DNA from 4 places in the Billgrantia tianxiuensis genome. Region 2 is predicted to be linked to each of the others. Evidence: predicted binding sites of a transcription regulator. Region 2 holds the regulator's gene; each other region holds the start of a gene.
The links. The regulator sigma-54, encoded in region 2, starts transcription at its own class of promoters, with help from an activator protein. The targets are predictions, from matches to a motif close to TGGCACNNNNNTTGCTNT.
Positions count from the first base shown of each region.

Region 1: a site for sigma-54 is predicted at 943-960, ahead of speB (agmatinase). Genes of this name have one in related genera too.
Region 3: a site for sigma-54 is predicted at 1,196-1,213, ahead of urtA (urea ABC transporter substrate-binding protein). Genes of this name have one in related genera too.
Region 4: a site for sigma-54 is predicted at 1,074-1,091, ahead of glnA (glutamate--ammonia ligase). Genes of this name have one in related genera too.

Region 1 is NZ_CP035042.1:2,418,946-2,421,148, forward strand. Features, by position in the region: gene speB (agmatinase) at 1-893, opposite strand, end outside; gene EKK97_RS11275 (sigma-54 interaction domain-containing protein) at 1,081-2,203, shown strand, end outside.
Region 2 is NZ_CP035042.1:3,208,330-3,210,532, forward strand. Features, by position in the region: gene lptB (LPS export ABC transporter ATP-binding protein) at 1-111, shown strand, start outside; gene EKK97_RS15030 (RNA polymerase factor sigma-54) at 266-1,684, shown strand; gene hpf (ribosome hibernation-promoting factor, HPF/YfiA family) at 1,794-2,102, shown strand; gene ptsN (PTS IIA-like nitrogen regulatory protein PtsN) at 2,109-2,203, shown strand, end outside.
Region 3 is NZ_CP035042.1:2,213,233-2,215,435, reverse strand. Features, by position in the region: gene urtA (urea ABC transporter substrate-binding protein) at 1-1,064, opposite strand, end outside; partial or broken gene EKK97_RS10330 (tripartite tricarboxylate transporter permease) at 1,456-2,203, opposite strand, start outside.
Region 4 is NZ_CP035042.1:482,811-485,013, reverse strand. Features, by position in the region: gene glnA (glutamate--ammonia ligase) at 1-934, opposite strand, end outside; gene EKK97_RS02165 (glycosyltransferase family protein) at 1,285-1,824, opposite strand; gene typA (translational GTPase TypA) at 2,165-2,203, shown strand, end outside.

The DNA of each region.
Region 1 (2,203 bases), 790 kb from region 2:
CCCATCAGCGCTGTGTTGCCGCTCGGGTCGTAGGGCGGCGAGACCTCGACCAGGTCGCCGCCGACGATGTTGAGCCCGGCGGTGCCGCGCACGATCTCCAGCCCCTGGGCCGAGGTCAGCCCGCCCATCTCGACGGTGCCGGTGCCGGGAGCCACGGAGGGGTCGAGGCCGTCGATATCGAAGGTGACATAGACCGGCGTGTCGCCCATCTGCTCGCGCACTTCCGCCATCAGCGGCTCGAGCGAGCGATACCAGCACGCTTCGGCGGTGACTACGCGGAAGCCCTGCTGGCGGCACCAGTCGAAGTCCTCGGCGGCGTAGCCGGTGCCGCGCAGGCCGATCTGCACCACCTTGCCGTGGGCCAGCAGCCCTTCCTCCTGGGCGCGTCGGAATGGCGTGCCGTGGGCGATGGGTTCGCCGAACATGTGCTCGTTGACGTCGGCATGGGCGTCGATATGGATCAGCCCCACCGGACCGTGCCTCTTGGCGATGGCGCGCAGAATCGGCAGGGTGATCACATGGTCGCCGCCCAGCGTCAGCGGTGTGCAGCCATGGCCGAGCACCTCGTCGTAGAAGGCGCTGATGATGTCCACCGTCTTGGGCAGATGAAAGGTATTGATCGGCACGTCGCCGATGTCGGCCACCTGCAGGCTGTCGAAGGGCGCGGCGCGGGTGGCCATGTTGTAGGGGCGCAGCATGCGCGACTCGTCGCGGATCTGGCGCGGGCCCAGGCGCGTGCCGGGACGATTTGAGGTGGCGATGTCCAGCGGTACGCCGATGAAGGCCACGTCGAGACCTGCGGCGGTAGGCTGGGTGGGCAGGCGCATCATGGTGGCGGGTCCGCCGAAGCGCGGCATCTCGTTGCCGCCGAGCGGCTGGTTGAAGTCGGGCATGGTCGGCTCCTTGCGTAACGTTGGGTCTGTGAACGTCTCTCTCCTGCATATAGCAGCTTTCGTGCCAACCCCGTGCGGCCCGCCATCATGGGATTTTGCCGCGCCATGCGATGCATGATTGAATCGCCATCGCCGTTCATGTGATGCATGATTGAATCGAGATTCATATTTGCATCGGTAGGAAGGCATGAGCGACATCGACCGGGAAGTGATCAGGACCATCGTCGAAACGGCCAACGACCATTTCTTCATCGTCGACGGTGAGGGGCTGGTATTGGACGTCAGCCCAGGAGCGGCGGCGGTCTACGGCATGGCGCGGGAGCGCCTTATTGGCAGTACCGTGCAGCGGCTCGAGGCGGAGGGGGTGCTCAAGCCCTCCATCAGCCTGGAGGTGATTCGCAGCGGCAAGCCGGCGCAATTGATGCAGGTGACCGGTACGGGTAGGCGGGTCATTGCCGAGGCCCATCCGGTGTACGTCGAGGGCAAACTTGCACGTATCGTCAGCCGCTCCCGCGACCTCACCGACCTGCAACTGCTGCAGGACGAATACGCACTGCTGCAAAAGCGCTTCAGTGAGCACCTCAAGCGCAGCCAGGGCGGCGGCAATGCCGAGGATGGCCAGCTCGAGGCGGCGCTGGACGAACTCCAGGTGCGCAGCGGCGTGATGCGGGAGCTGGCCCTGCTGCTCAAGCGCGTGGCGCCGTCGGATGCCACGGTATTGATGCTTGGCGAGTCGGGTGTGGGCAAGACCGCCTTCGCCCGCCAGCTGCATCGCTGGAGCCGGCGTCACGCAGGTCCGTTCGTCGAGGTCAACTGCGGGGCGATACCGGAGAACCTGTTCGAGTCGGAGATGTTCGGCTACCAGCCGGGCGCCTTCAGCGGGGCGGCGCGACAGGGCAAGGCCGGGCTGCTGGAACAGGCGGAGGGCGGTACGCTGTTTCTCGACGAGATCGGCGAGCTGCCGCTGCCGATGCAGACCAAACTGCTCAAGGTGATCCAGGACGGCAGCGTGACCCGGCTGGGCGACACTCGCCCGCGGCGGGTCGACTTCCGCCTGGTGGTGGCCACCAACCAGGACCTGGCCAGGCGCGTGGAGAGCGGCGCCTTTCGCCTCGACCTCTACTATCGGCTGAACGTCATTCCGGTGACCCTGCCGCCCCTGCGCGAGCGTCGCGAGGACATTCCGGCCCTGGTCGAGGCGTGCCTGGAGCGGCTCAACCAGCGCTATGGCCAGCGCAAGCTGTTGCATGGCAGCACCTGGTCCGAGCTGATGGGCGGCGATTGGCCAGGCAACGTGCGCCAACTCGAGA
Region 2 (2,203 bases):
TCGGCCTATATCGTCGGCGACGGCCAGATCATCGCCGAAGGGGACGCTGCGGCCATTCTCGCCAACAAGCGGGTACGAGAAGTCTACCTGGGAGAGGATTTCCGGCTCTAAACCCCAACCACCCCGGCAACACTATGATTTAAATTAAAAGTTACTCAAAAGGCATGAATATTGCCGATGGCATGCTTATTGCAGTTATTTCGCTTGCAAGTCATCGCACGCCGGTCTAGGGTAGAGTTTTCCGGCAAATGAGCCCCGTATTCTCATGGCCATGAAAGCATCTTTGCAACTGCGTGTCGGCACCCAGCTGACCATGACTCCCCAGCTGCAGCAGGCCATCGCCCTGCTGCAGCTTTCGACTCTCGACCTGCGCCAGGAGATCCAACAGGCGCTGGAATCCAACCCCATGCTGGAGCTCGACGACGGCTTTGGTGAACAGGCCGTCAGCGAAGCCCAAAGCGAAGACTGGGCCAGCGAAATACCCAACGAGCTGTCGACCGACAGCGACTGGACCGATACCTACCCCGATCATGGCAGCGGCTCGGGTGTCACTGGCGAAGGCCCCGACTTCGAGCGTCAGGCCTCGGAGCAGACCCTGGCCGGACACCTGGTCTGGCAACTGGCGATGACCGACCTGAGCGAGCGCCAGCACATTATCGCCGAGAGCTTGATCGATGCCGTCGATGGTGCCGGTTACCTGGCCCAGACACTGGAGGAGATCCGCGACGGACTGCGCCAGCAGGGCCTCGACGGCCTGACCGTACGGGAAGTCGAGCAGGTATTGCTGCGACTGCAGCAGTTCGAGCCTACCGGGGTATTCTCCCGCGACTTGCGCGAGTGCCTGATGCTGCAGCTAGCCACCCTGCCCGACGACACGCCCCTGCTACCCCAGACCCGCCGCCTGGTGCGCCAGTTTCTCGAAGCCCTGGCCGCCGACGATCGCCGCCTGCTCAAGCGCCGATTGGGGTTGGACGACGAAGCCTTGGACGAGGTCATCGCCCTGGTCCGTTCGCTGAACCCCCGCCCGGGCAGCGCCTATGCCGAGGTCGGCAGCAGCTACGTCACGCCGGATCTGGTTGCCTATCATGACGAGTCCGGCTGGCGTGTCGAGCTGAACGCCGACGCCCTGCCCCGGTTGCGCATCCAACCCGACTACGTTGCCCTGGTGCGCCGCGCCGACAAGAGTCAGGACAATCAGTTTCTCAAGGATCACCTGCAGGAGGCGCGCTGGCTGATGAAGAGCCTGGCGAGCCGCAATGACACCCTGCTACGGGTGGGCCGCGAAATCATGGCGCGCCAGATCGAGTTCCTCGAGCAGGGCGAGGAAGCCATGAAGCCCCTGGTGCTGGCCGATATCGCTCAGGCCGTCGAGATGCATGAGTCGACCATCTCTCGCGTGACCACACAAAAGTTCATCCACACGCCACGCGGTGTGTTCGAACTCAAGTACTTCTTCTCCAGCCATGTCGGCGGCAACGGCGATGGCGACGCCCACTCCAGCACGGCGATTCGCGCCCGCATTCGCAAGCTGATCGCCGATGAGCCGCCACGCAAGCCGCTCTCCGACAGCCGCCTGGTGGAATTGCTCGCAGACGACGGGATTCAGGTGGCACGCCGCACCGTTGCCAAGTATCGTGAGGCCTTGGGGATTCCCTCCTCGAGCGAGCGCAAGCGTTTTCGCTGAGGCCTCCACGTAACGTTGACGCCAGACAATCTCGGCGGCTCGAGGGGGTTTGCAGGGCAGTAAAAAGGGTTACAATCGAGCTACCACCCGAAGGACGAAGGAGCTTGTCATGCAAGTCAACATCACCGGCCATCATGTAGAGCTGACCGATTCACTGCGTGACTACGTGAGCGAGAAGCTGAACCGCGTCCAACGCCACTATGACAACATTACCAACGTGCAGGTCACGCTCTCGATCGAGAAGGAACGCCAACAAGCCGCCTGTACGATACATGCCGCCGGCGCCGACCTGCATGCCGAAGCTTCCGATCCCGACATGTACGCCGCTATCGATGCCTTGACCGACAAGCTCGACCGTCAACTGGTCAAACACAAGGAAAAAGCCCAGGCGCGCGCCCAGGGCGCCGGCATTCGCTGAGTTGCCATGACACTGGAAACCATCCTGCCCCCGGAACGCGCGCTGTTCGACGTTCCGGGAGGCAGCAAGAAGAGGGTGCTGGAGTTCTTCAGCACCTTCAT
Region 3 (2,203 bases), 1.0 Mb from region 2:
CCGGTCAGGTTGGGAACGGTCACGCCGATGATGGCCTCCTTGACCGCATCGACGTCGGTGGTGCCGGCCTTGCGCACCGCCTCGGCCCACATGTTGAAGCCGATGTAGTGCGCCTCCATGGGATCGTTGGTCACCGCCTCCTCGTCGCCGGTGTAGTCGATCCAGGCGTCGATGAAGTCGTAGTTGGCGTCGGTGTCCACGCTCATGAAGTAGTTCCAGGCGGCCAGGTGACCCACCAGCGGGCCGGTATCGATGCCGGAGAGCTCCTGCTCACCCACCGAGAAGGCGATGACCGGAATGTCGGCGGCGTCGATGCCCTGGTTGGCCAGCTCGCGATAGAACGGTACGTTGGCGTCGCCGTTGATGGTCGAGACCACTGCGGTCTTCTTGCCCTCGCTGCCGAAGCGGCGCACCTCGGCGACGATGTTCTGCCAGTCGGAGTGACCGAACGGCGTGTAGTTGATCATGATGTCCTCGTCGGCAATGCCGTGCTCCTCCTTGAGGAAGGCTTCGAGGATACGATTGGTGGTGCGCGGGTAGACGTAATCGGTGCCGAGCAGCGCAAAGCGCTCCACGCCCACCTCGTTGAGCAGGTATTCCACCGCCGGGATGGCCTGCTGGTTGGGCGCTGCCCCGGTGTAGAAGACATTCTCCGAGGACTCTTCGCCCTCGTACTGCACCGGATAGAACAGCAGGCCATTGAGTTCCTCGAACACCGGCAGCACGGCCTTGCGCGACACCGAAGTCCAGTTGCCGAACACCACGTCCACCTCATGCTGCTCGAGCAGCTCGCGGGCACGCTCGGCGAACAGCGGCCAGTTGGAGGCCGGGTCGACCACCACCGCCTCGAGCTGACGGCCCAACAGGCCACCCTGCTCGTTCTGCTGCTCGATCAGCATCTCGACGGTGTCCTTGAGGGTCGATTCGCTGATCGCCATGGTGCCGGACAGCGAGTGCAGGATGCCCACCTTGATGGGCTCTTCCTGGGCCAGCGCCTGGCCAGTAACACCGAGGGACGCCGCCGCCAACAGGGCTGCGGCCACAGCGCGGGACGGGGATGACATGATGCGAACGGGGAAAGGCATGTTGCGACGGGAAGCGTTCACTCGAACCTCCTTGCGCCCTCCTGCGGGAGGGACTTGTTGTGAAGTTCATGCACGGCCGACACCGGCCGCACAGCACTAGGCTCCAAGCCATTGCAAGGCCTGCGCCATCATGCGGCAAAACCCTTGGAAGGCTTCCTGTACAAACAGTTACGCGCAGCTCTTCGAGCCAGAACTCACCCTATCGCACCGCAGGCGTGCACAGGTCAGGTGAACCTTTGCGCCGACAACGTTCGCCTGCACCACGAGCACGCACCAAGCAAGTGCACCCCACCTAACGCAAGCAGGGGCGTCGATCTCTCGACGCCCCTGCTGGGAAAGATGCTTCTACTTCTCGTCTGTGGCTGAGCTGCTAGGAAGCGGCTGGGCTGCGCATCTTGGTCAGGCCCCGCTTGGCCAGCGGCAGCAGCAGCGACAGCGCTGCAATGATCAGCAGCCACATGGAGATCGGCTTGTCGATGAAGGTCCACCAGTCGCCACCGGAGATCTGCAGCGCCCGCCGCATCGACTCTTCCATGATGGCGCCGAGAATCAAGCCCAGAATCAGCGGTGCGGTGGGGAAACCGAACAGGCGCATGCCAAGTCCCAGCAGGCCGAAGCCGAGCAGCAACAGCAGATCGAAGATACTGAAGCTCATGCCATAGACGCCGACCATGCAGAAGATCAGGATCAGCGACAGCAGCATCGGCTTCGGCATGTCGAGAATCTTGGCAATCAACGGGATCAACGGCAGGTTGAGAACCAGCAGGAAGATGTTGCCAATGTACATACTGGCGATTACGCCCCAGAACACGTCCGGGCGATTCTCGAGCATCATCGGACCTGGCGAGACGCCCATGATCAGCAGCGCGCCAAGCAGCACCGCGGTGGTGCCCGACCCCGGCACACCCAGCGTCAGCAGCGGCACGAAGGAGCCGGTACAGGCCGCGTTGTTGGCCGCCTCCGGTGCCGCCACGCCCTTGATGTTGCCCTTGCCGAAGGTGTGGCCGTCCTTCGCCAGACGCTTCTCCATGCTGTAGCCGAGAAACGAACCGATGGTGGCACCAGCGCCCGGCAGTACGCCGGTAAAGAAACCGAGCACCGAACTGCGTGCGATGGGC
Region 4 (2,203 bases), 2.3 Mb from region 2:
TGAAGGCGTTCAGGGCACGGGCGTGCTTGATGATACCGCCGATGTAGTACAGCGCCATTTCGGACAGACCAGCGTACTGGTCGCCGGCAAACTGGTTTTGACCATCCTTCCAGAACGACTGGTGCACGTGCATGCCGCTGCCGTTGTCGCCGACCAGCGGCTTGGGCATGAAGGTGGCGGTCTTGCCGTAGGCGTGAGCCACGTTGTGGATCACGTACTTCAGTTCCTGGACTTCGTCGGCCTTCTTCACCAGGGTGTTGAACTTCACGCCGATCTCGTTCTGGCCGGCGTTGGACACCTCGTGGTGATGCACCTCGACGCTCTGGCCGATGGCTTCCAGGGTGTTGCACATGGCGCCGCGAATGTCATGGAAGCTGTCGACCGGAGGCACCGGGAAGTAGCCACCCTTGACGCGCGGACGGTGGCCCAGGTTGCCGCCTTCGACCTGACGGTCGGTGGACCAGGCACCCTCTTCGGAGGTGATCTTGTACATGGCGCCTTCGATGTCGGCCTTCCAGTGAACCTCATCGAAGATGAAGAACTCGGGCTCCGGGCCGAAGAAAGCGGTGTCGCCCAGGCCGGTGGACTGCAGGTAGGCCTCGGCGCGCTTGGCGATGGAACGCGGATCGCGCTCATAGCCCTGCATGGTGGCCGGCTCGATGATGTCGCAGCGCAGCACCAGGGTGGCATCCTCGGTGAACGGGTCGAGGAAGGCGGTACCGTCTTCCGGACGCAGGATCATGTCGGATTCGTTGATGCCCTTCCAGCCGGAAATGGAGGAGCCATCGAACATCTGGCCGTTCTCGAAGAACTCCTCGTTCACGTCACGGGCCGGAATGGTGACGTGCTGTTCCTTGCCCCGCGTGTCGGTGAAGCGCAGGTCTACCCACTTCACATCGTGTTCTTCGATCAGGGCGAGAGTCTTGGCTGACATTTGTGTCCTCCGTTTGAGCTGTGGCTCGATTCGATTGGCTGAAGTCCACTGGTGCTGTTTCGTTGCAGCACCCGTTGTAGCACGCTGTGGGCCAGCTGCCCACGTTCGCCATGCACAAGCATGGCGAGCTGCCCATGGCAATGCAGGAGCTGTGCCAATCATGCACCACGCCTAAACGGAAATATGTTAACCATCTGTTTCGGAAGAAAAATAAATTGCACCGCGCTGTATCAGCCTGCACCAAGCCTGCCCGCCCTCTCCATTTAGGCGCCGCTGGGATCGGATTTGTGCACCATGGTGGCGCAAACAAATCGCTAATGCACCATAATCGCGCACCGACTGCGCTTTTCTCATGCAGTCTCGATCGATACCCGCGCCTGACAGGCCCGCAAGCGTTCGAGCAGATCGGGCAGCGCGTCGCTGCCCAACTGCGGGTCGAAACCGCCGATGCGCTCGAACCAGGCTCGCACCACCCAGAAGGTGTCCAATGGTGATGGACGCTGCAGCAGCCACCAGCGCCGCAGCCAACCATGGCGGCGCACCGGCAGCACGGCCGCATCCCACTGGCCGCTCGGCTCGACCTCGACCAACCGATGGCTGAGCCAGTTCACGGCACGGCGGTCTCCCAACCCGGGGAACAGCAATAGCTCTCCTCGGCTGGCACTTACGGCGGCATTGAGCCGACCTCCCAGAGGCGTGGAGCCGCACGAGAGCAGGACAGCCCGGTAGCGTTGCGCCAGGGCCGGTAAGCGGCGGTCTCCGGTATCGTCCACCAGCAACAGTTCATAGCTCCCCTGCCACCGCTTGGCTGCCTTTTCGAAAGCGATCAAGTTGCGTGGCAGTTTCGCGCCGGCACTGCGAGCATCGAGAATGACACTGGAAAGAGGCATGGCTCAGGGCTCCACCGAGAATGGGAGGGCCGCTCGCAACGCAGCTGCGTTACAGAGTGTGTAAATAAGTGTAGAAAAGTAGCGACAAAGTTCCCTTACTGAATTTCTTCCCACCGCGCTCTCCCAATCATGCCCGCCATGACGGAACGATGACATGGCTCGGACCGCCCCAGGCGGATGGGGAAGCGCCACGTCCCGGGCTGATGGTCTCCATATTGCGAGGTTGTGCTATTCCCCTCCCCCGCTTACCTGTACAATGCGCCTCCACTCCCTACCCCGCGCCTAGGGTACGTCCTTCCGATGTGTACATAGGTGCGCCCCTGTTGATGAGTCACACCCTATGAACACAGCTGTAACCCCCTCTCGCATCGAGAGTTTG